DNA from 4 places in the Shewanella piezotolerans WP3 genome. Region 1 is predicted to be linked to each of the others. Evidence: predicted binding sites of a transcription regulator. Region 1 holds the regulator's gene; each other region holds the start of a gene.
The links. Region 1 encodes sigma-54, which starts transcription at its own class of promoters, with help from an activator protein. Its sites were predicted from a motif close to GTTGGCACGNNNNTNGNNT; they were not measured.
Positions count from the first base shown of each region.

Region 2: a site for sigma-54 is predicted at 941-959, ahead of norV (anaerobic nitric oxide reductase flavorubredoxin). Genes of this name have one in related genera too.
Region 3: a site for sigma-54 is predicted at 949-967, ahead of flgB (flagellar basal body rod protein FlgB). Genes of this name have one in related genera too.
Region 4: a site for sigma-54 is predicted at 893-911, ahead of SWP_RS17665 (P-II family nitrogen regulator). Genes of this name have one in related genera too.

Region 1 covers NC_011566.1:681,077-683,283, forward strand. The annotation lists gene ptsN (PTS IIA-like nitrogen regulatory protein PtsN) at 1-278, opposite strand, end outside; gene hpf (ribosome hibernation promoting factor) at 281-568, opposite strand; gene SWP_RS02995 (RNA polymerase factor sigma-54) at 599-2,110, opposite strand.
Region 2 covers NC_011566.1:1,080,978-1,083,184, reverse strand. The annotation lists gene norV (anaerobic nitric oxide reductase flavorubredoxin) at 1-890, opposite strand, end outside; gene cspE (transcription antiterminator/RNA stability regulator CspE) at 1,701-1,913, opposite strand.
Region 3 covers NC_011566.1:1,541,708-1,543,914, reverse strand. The annotation lists gene flgD (flagellar hook assembly protein FlgD) at 1-74, opposite strand, end outside; gene flgC (flagellar basal body rod protein FlgC) at 99-515, opposite strand; gene flgB (flagellar basal body rod protein FlgB) at 518-916, opposite strand; gene SWP_RS06650 (CheR family methyltransferase) at 1,092-1,925, opposite strand; gene SWP_RS06645 (chemotaxis protein CheV) at 2,067-2,207, opposite strand, start outside.
Region 4 covers NC_011566.1:4,172,025-4,174,231, reverse strand. The annotation lists gene nrfA (ammonia-forming nitrite reductase cytochrome c552 subunit) at 1-42, shown strand, start outside; gene SWP_RS17670 (isochorismatase family protein) at 150-692, opposite strand; gene SWP_RS17665 (P-II family nitrogen regulator) at 951-1,289, shown strand; gene SWP_RS17660 (ammonium transporter) at 1,302-2,207, shown strand, end outside.

The DNA of each region.
Region 1 (2,207 bases):
TTATCTATCGAGTCAAAAGAGATCGGTGTTTCGCATTTGATTAATATGCCCAATGGATGGTCAATATTGGTCAATCGCCCATGCGGGATTGCGATACCGTTGCCTATACCTGTGCTACCCATTTTTTCGCGTGCCAAAAGGCTCTCGAATATCTCTTGTGAAGATAGAGTAGGGTACTGGACAGCGGCAATGTCGCTGATTAGTTCCAGTACTTTTTTCTTACTGCCCGGAGTGGCACAGGTGGTGCACTCCGGCTGCAGGATGGTACATAGTTCCATCGTTAATGTTTGGTCAGCTTCTCTTTGTGTTTAATAACCTGACGATCTAATTTATCGATCAGGGAGTCGATTGCGGCGTACATGTCCGCATGTTCCGAAGTAGCAAAAACTTCACCTTTTTTAAGGTGAATTCTGGCTTCGGCAATCTGCTGCATTTTTTCTACATTCAAAATGACGTGGACATTATTGATCTGATCGAAATGACGTTCAAGCTTTGTAAACTTTTCTTCTACATAGCCACGCAATGATGCGGTGATTTCGATGTGATGTCCAGTAAGGTTAATTTGCATAGAAAATTCCTCCAAGTGCCTAATTTTGAGTTATAAACTCTTACGTTGGTTTGAGGGCGGGATCAGCATTGCTTCACGATATTTCGCGATAGTACGACGAGCAACTTTTATCCCTTGTTCTGCCAAAAGTTGCGCCATTTTGCTATCGCTTAATGGTTTCTTTTGGTTTTCAGCTGCGACTAACTTCTTAATAAACGCTCTAATAGCTGTTGATGAGCACTCTCCACCGTCGTCGGTTCCGACATGACTAGAGAAGAAATACTTTAATTCGAAAATACCTCTGGGGGTATGCATATACTTTTGAGTGGTAACCCTTGATATGGTGGATTCATGCATCTCAACGGCTTCTGCGATATCATTCAAAACCATTGGTTTCATGGCTTCATCGCCATACTCAAAGAAGCCTTGCTGGAATTTTACAATGCAGTTACTGACCTTTAGTAAAGTTTCATTACGGCTTTCTAAACTTTTAATAAACCACTTAGCTTCCTGCAAATGACCACGGATGAACTGGCCATCGGCTTGGCTTTTAGTGCTGCGAGCCATTGAAGCATAGTGCTGATTAACATTAATTTTAGGCATGTAATCTGGGTTTAGCTCAACCACCCAGCGACCTTTCTTTTTGGCCACTGATACATCGGGAATAACGTATTCATCTTTGCTGCGAGTGACTGCTAACCCTGGTCTTGGGTTGAGAGTTTGGATCAGGCTAATGGCTTCACGTAGTTCATCTTCTTTAAGCTTAGTTTTACGCATTAACTGTCTAAAGTCGCGTCCTGCAATCAAATCTAAGTAGTCTTTGATGAGTAGGCGGGCATGGTCAATATGCGGTGTGGTAGCGGCATATTGGGCCAGTTGGATCAATAGACACTCGCTTAAGTCGCGAGCGGCAACGCCAATGGGGTCAAAATGCTGCACGCGCTTGAGTACGGCTTCGACTTCATCAACCTCAATTTCAGGGTCGCCCATTGCCTCAAGAATATCTTCGCAGTTTTGAGTGAGGTAACCACGTTCATCAATAGCATCAATAATGGCGGTGGCGATAGCAAGATCGTTATCGGAAAATGGTGTTAAGTTCTTTTGCCACTCAAGGTGCTCATATAAGCCTTCGCTGGTTTCACCTTGGAATGGCATATCGTCATCGCGCATACCGCCAGAGCTTGCATTTGAAGAAACGGTATAGACTTCGTCCCAAGTGGTATCCATCGGCAGATCATCTGGCATTGAATCTTGGGTTAATGCATCAGAGGTTTCTACTGCAGCGCTATCTTGCTGGGGATCAACTTCGGCGCTGGCGCTGTAATCGTTGTCACTATCGGATTCTGAATAGCTATCGGATTCGCTGGTGGTGCGATCTTCATTGCTGACAGGTTCACTGTCAGATTGCTCTTCATCTAATTCTAGTAGGGGATTTGACTCTAATGCTTGCTGGATCTCTTGCTGCAGCTCTAAAGAGGACAGTTGCAGTAAGCGGATTGCCTGCTGTAACTGTGGAGTCATGGTTAGCTGCTGACCCATTTTGAGCTGAAGTGACGCTTTCATCTTACCGCTATTCCCTACACTGTAATTAAACGTTGAAGCTCGTTAATTTGGCGAAGAGAGCATAAAGGGCCAACACTATGATTATATTAGTATACTT
Region 2 (2,207 bases), 400 kb from region 1:
TCATTCTTATCATGTTTAGAAACGTTAAACACTTTAACGGCAACCCCCGGATCAACGTCATGGATGCCTTGAGCAATGGCATCTGCCATCATACGCGTGTTATTCGACATTGAATCATAGAATATTGTGATCTTGTCTTCTTGGTAGCTGTCAGCCCATTCAAGATACTGATGAATAATTTGAGTCGGGTTATCGCGCCAAACGATACCGTGAGCTGTTGCGATCATGTCCACTGGCACGTTAAAGCTCAGTACTTCATGAATTTTGGCGGTAACTAGGCTACTAAAAGGGGTAAGAATGTTGGCGTAGTAACGCAGGCACTGCTCTTTAAGCTCATTTTGATCAACTTCGTCATTGAACAAGTGTTCATCACAGTAATGTTGGCCAAAGGCATCATTACTAAACAGTACCGCATCTTCTGTCATGTAGGTCATCATGCTATCAGGCCAGTGCAGCATTGGTGCTTCAATAAAGATAAGTTGTTTACCATTCCCAATATCAACACTGTCGCCAGTTTTAACGGTTTTGAAGTTCCACTCAGGGTGATGGTGATGCCCGACAATAGAGTCCACTGCTGCTTCAGTACAATAGATTGGCGTGCCAGGTATTTTCTGCATCAAGGCAGTTAACGCGCCTGAATGGTCTTCTTCGGCATGATTTATCACAATGAAATCGATACTGTTAAGATCAATTTCCATCTCTAGGTTTTGAATAAACTGATGACTAAACCTATGATCAACGGTATCGATTAAGACTGTCTTCTGCTCTCGGATGAGGTAACTGTTGTAACTGGTACCGCGCGTCATTTTGTATTCGGTGCCATGGAAGTCTTGTACTTCCCAATCGCGTTGGCCGACCCAGTGGATGTTGTTTTTTACATGAATTGTCATTAGCTACTACCTAAAAGATTAAATAAATTATCAATTTCTAAGCTGAGTAATTGCACTAAGCATGCCAATGAGATAATTGATTGAAACTATTGGGTAAGTATAAAAATGCGCCAATGAAAAATTGTAATAATGACAACAACCGCAAGTATCATAAAGACACTCGCTATGTCATTAAGACACCCTTAACGCCGAGTCTTTATGACAAAGTATCAAAGTGAAAAAACCGATACTGGTTGGGATTAATGCTAATACCAATCAGTATAAGAAGTTGATCTACTCAGAGCGTTTTTGGCACGCTAATTCAAGGCGAATAAATGACATAATGGTTATTCCCTTATGAGTTTATTCAACGCAGAAGTAGCAAGCCAAAAACACTCCTAAAGGCGAGTTTTAGCGGCTTTGATGCTGCGTTAATCAATTTGAACGTAGAATAACTATGCTCTTCATTCATTGCTAACCACATGGATGTGGTGAATGTCATTAATGCAGGAGCATTTAATGACCTTACCTCAAAGTCGCTAAACTCTCGCTGAGCGATCAAATCTTTATACTGATTGGTATAATCAGTATAAAGCTGGGGAGCAATGAAGCTGCGGTGGAAAACCAATCATCTGCAACAGCGTAGGAATGTATCTATATGTGATGTAGGGTAATGGTGGCCAACAACATGCGCTGTCGTAACTTGGTTAGCGCTAAAACGCAAAAAGCGAACCTTTCGGCTCGCTTTTCAAATAATCAAGTAAGGTTAACCTAGCTTAATTATCTCAAGTAACTCAACTAGTCTTAAGACTGTTTGAGTCAACTTTCAACTTAGATAGCAACTACGTTAGCTGCTTGTGGGCCTTTTTGGCCTTGCTCTAGGTCGAAAGAAACTTTTTGGCCTTCAGCAAGAGTTTTGAAACCGTCTGAAGCGATTGCACGGAAATGTACGAATACGTCAGCGCCGCCATTGTCTTGAGTGATGAAGCCAAAACCTTTGTCTTCGTTAAACCATTTTACGATACCAGTAGTTGAATTAGACATTTTGTGTCCCTTATATAATTAAAAATTAATAAATCTATCGCGAAATTGCGATGTGCTGAGAGCTTGAATTATTAAATGTGACGATGAAGCTAAGGGAAACACTATGGATAACAACGATAACGCAGTAATCTGAGGCTTACTTTTACTTGATGGTTCACTAATAACTCTGAATGCCAGAGCAAGGCGTACTTTACAGCAGTCAGAGATATTGTAAAGGTTTAATTTATGTAAAAAGAGAGTACATCCGCGCTTTTTCGCCGATGGTTACAACGTCAAGTAAGGAATCTACCTTAC
Region 3 (2,207 bases), 860 kb from region 1:
GGCGTAACGGCGCTGGTCTGCTGTGGCTGACCGGTTGCCGATTGCGTGTTATTGAGCGGATTAATCAGGCTCAAAATTTACCTCCAGCTTTCACTGAGTTACTTGCCAATTCTAAGAGTTTGCTGAAGCATCGATTTCGCTGCATCAGTGACTTGTACATTCATTTGGTATGAGCGAGAGGCCGAGATCATGTTAGCCATCTCCTCCATCACGTTGACATTGGGCTTATAGATAAAGCCGTCAGTGTCTGCCATTGGGTGGCCGGGAGAAAATTCTTTATTCAAAGGTAAATCACTTTCAACAATGCCTTTAACCGCAACAGATTGTGATGCACTTTGATGCTGTTGTGCTTTGCTCATTTCAGCTTCAAAAATAGGATGGCGAGCACGGTAAGTTTCGCCTGCGCTGCTCGATACAGCGTCAGCATTTGCAATATTACTGGCAGTGGTATTAAGCCTGACTGATTGCGCAGACATGCCTGAACCTGCGACGTTAAATATATTAAATAAACTCATAATTAATCGCCTCTTATCGCTTTTTTCATGCCTGAGAACTTACCATCAAGAAAACCGAGGGACATCTGATACTCAAGTGCATTTTGCATGAATGCTGATTGTTCTTGTTGAATATCAACGGTGTTGCCATCACCGGTATCGGGTTGATTAGGTACACGGTAAGCAACGTTTTGCTGAGTTAACGCTGCCATATCAAAATGTTTACCGTCGCTTTTAGCCATCGCTAAGCCCGATTGACGTGACTGCGCTGAATTCATCGCTTTGGCAAAATCTACATCACGCGCTTTATAGTTTGGCGTGTCGGCATTGGCAATATTTGAGGATAGGACCTCTGCACGTTGGGAGCGTACGCCCAAAGTGTATTGATGAACTCCTAATGCTTTATCAAAACTAATCGCCATAAAATTGCCTCCTCAGCTCGGTATCTGAAATAAAGCAATTGGTGTGCCAGATTAGTTTAAACAAGTGAAAATAGAGGTATATCTAGGATGTAGCGATGTCAAAAAGAAGGTTTTACAAGATAAGAGGGTGTCAAAATTGCGTTAAACGCCGTTGAAACACCCTGACTACGACAGCTTAACTGCGCTTTTGGTAATAGATCCCAGGATTACAGCGGATCATATCGAACTCTTCAGATAGACCAGCAATAGACTCCGAGGCGCCTAAAAATAGAATACCATTTGGGTTCAATGCGGCAGCAAATTGCCGCAGTATTTTCCGCTTTGCCTCTGGCGAAAAATAGATCAATACGTTACGGCAAAAAATGATGTCAAACTTACCCAGTAACGTATAACTTTCAAGCAAGTTGTGTGCTCTGAAGTTCACCAACTGTTTTACATTATTCTTAATCACCATATTGCCGGACGGCAAAGTATCAAAAAACTGACGTTTCCTTTCATCTGACAAGCCACGCCCTAAGGCTAAATTGTCATACTCTGCTTTTTTACAGCGTTCAAGCATTGAAGGAGACAGATCTGTCGCAAGAATGCTTGCACCACTCGGTAATTTACCGGGGCGACGTTGCTGATGTTCAAGAATGGTCATGCTTAACGAGTACGGCTCTTGCCCCGAAGAACATGCCGCAGACCAAATTTTAATCGGTCTACCCAGCCGGCTGTAGTTTGGCAGTAAGGTATTGGCCAACAGTTCAAAAGGGTAACGGTCTCGAAACCATAAGGTCTCATTGGTGGTCATAGCATCGATAACTTCGGTGCGAAGTTGACGTTCAGTCGGTTTCATTGAATGTTTGACCACATCCGACAAAGAAGGAAGGTTATACTTACCCATCAGCGGCGCCAAGCGGCTACGCACTAAGTACTGCTTGTTTTCACCTAGCACAATACCGCTATGCTGCTCTAGAAATAGCCTGAATTGATGGTACTCGTTTTCAGCAAGTGATTTATTCGGCACTCTAGTATCCTAAATATCTATAAAACAAAGCCACGCAGTCGCTGCAGCTTAACAACAATCGCAGGTTTATACATTAGCCCCCAAGGAAACACAAGCCGGAGTTGGCTTCCTTGGGCCTTCGATACGTTGTAAGATCGCGGATTATAAACTTAAGTGCTTGTTTACAGCCGCTGCTAACTCATCTGGATTAAATTTCGCGATAAAATCATTAGCGCCTACTTTCTCAACCATAGCTTGGTTGAATACCCCGCTGAGCGAAGTATGTAGCACGACTTTGATGTT
Region 4 (2,207 bases), 1.9 Mb from region 1:
TGGGATGCTGAAGCTGAAAAGCGTGAAGCGACTTACAAGTAACAGCTATATATAGCTAAGTTTTCTCTGCATAGCTCTATTGTAGAAAGCCCTCATTATGAGGGCTTTTTTTATGCGTCAAAAATTGTTTAGCCTTCTGTTAAACACCGCTACTTAATTAACGCTAATAATGCTTTAAAGCGTTCGCCTATTGCTTCATGCTGTAATTCGAATAGCAATGATTCTACATTTGTTTTTAGCGCCCCATGTTCCTGCATCATCTCTATACCTAACTGTTTATTCTCAGGTGTTCTCGAAGACATGGCATCGACGATTAAGTGTGTCGGGTAAGCATTGTCGAGAAGGTCCATACAGGTCTGATAGACACAAACATGAGTTTCTATCCCTGCGACCAATATATGTTTCTGTCCCATAGCGGAAAGCTTTGCTCTGAATTTAGGGCATTGCCAGCCACTAAAGTGCTGCTTTGCAATTGGCTCTGTGGTTCGTATCAACTCTGTGGCGAGTACGTCAGTTGTCGCACCAAGCTTATCCGGAAGTTGCTCTAGCCATAAAATCGGTATGTCGAATAACTGTACCCCTTTTATCAATATGGTCAGTTTTTGGTGTAGTGCTTCACTTTGATGCATCACTCGTGCGAGTTGCCCTTGCACGTCCACAACAACTAATACGCAATCTTCGGGTTTCAACATTCAAGGTCCTTGGTACTTGTGGATTATTTGCACTAGTACAACTCAAATCCGCGTTGTAGCCAATAGGCGATAAGTCTAAGCCGTAATGACTGTGCCTTATGGCAGTGCAGTTATTGCATAAATGCACCCGATTGGTGCATTTATATTTATATTTTAATGGCTGTGAAAGGCTATCTGTATGTTTTTAATGGTTTTGTATTTTTGGCCTGATGCTTGAATTGTCTTTATTAGAATTAAAATAGTCTCAGGGAGATAGCCATGAAATTGGTCAGTGCCATTATTAAGCCGTTTAAGTTAGATGATGTAAGAGAAGCTATCGCCAGTGTCGGTATTGAAGGGATGACAGTGACAGAAGTTAAAGGCTTTGGTCGTCAAAAAGGCCATACAGAGCTTTATCGAGGTGCAGAGTACCAAGTTGATTTTCTGCCAAAAGTTAAACTCGAAATAGCAACCAAAGCGGAAAATGTAGAAATGCTAGTGGAAGCGATTACCGGTGCAGCCCGTACTGGCAAGATTGGTGATGGCAAAATTTTCGTTACCAACTTAGAGCAAGCAACCAGGATAAGAACTGGCGAACTCGATAACGAAGCACTTTAAAGGGGTAGGGAAATGGACGATTTAACTAAACTTGGATTAACAGTAACTGAGCTACGTTTTGCTCTGGATACTTTTTATTTTTTGATCTCCGGTGCGCTAGTGATGTGGATGGCGGCAGGTTTTGCCATGTTAGAAGCGGGACTTGTTCGCTCAAAAAACACCACTGAAATTTTAACTAAGAACGTCTGCTTATATTCAATCGCATGTGTAATGTATCTAATCGTTGGTTACAACATTATGTATGTAGATAACGGTGAAGGTGGATGGTTACCCTCATTTGGTTCTCTGATTGGTTCACAAGCGGATGGTGCAGATCATGCGCTTGAGTCTGATTTCTTCTTCCAAGTGGTATTTGTGGCAACTGCCATGTCGATAGTGTCTGGTGCTGTCGCTGAGCGTATGAAACTGTGGGCATTCTTGGCATTTTCAGTGTTTATGACTGCCGTTATTTACCCTGTTGAAGGCTACTGGACTTGGGGCGGCGGCTTCTTATCTGAAGCGGGTTTTGTTGATTTCGCTGGAAGTGGCATTGTGCACATGGCTGGTGCAGCAGCGGCTATTTCGGGAGTACTGTTACTCGGTGCTCGAAAAGGTAAGTATGGTGCAAACGGGCAAGTGAATCCTATCCCGGGCTCCAACTTACCTATGGCAACCTTAGGTATGTTTATATTGTGGATGGGTTGGTTTGGCTTTAATGGCGGTTCGCAGTTATTGGTATCGGACGCTGAGAATGCAAGTGCTGTGGCAAAGATATTTGTCAACACCAACTCAGCAGCAGCGTTTGGTGCGATATCAGCCTTAATAGTATGTCGACTCATTTGGGGGAAAGCAGATTTGACCATGATTTTAAATGGTGCATTAGCGGGATTGGTGGCAATTACGGCGGATCCATTATCGCCATCGCTAGCCATGGCTGGA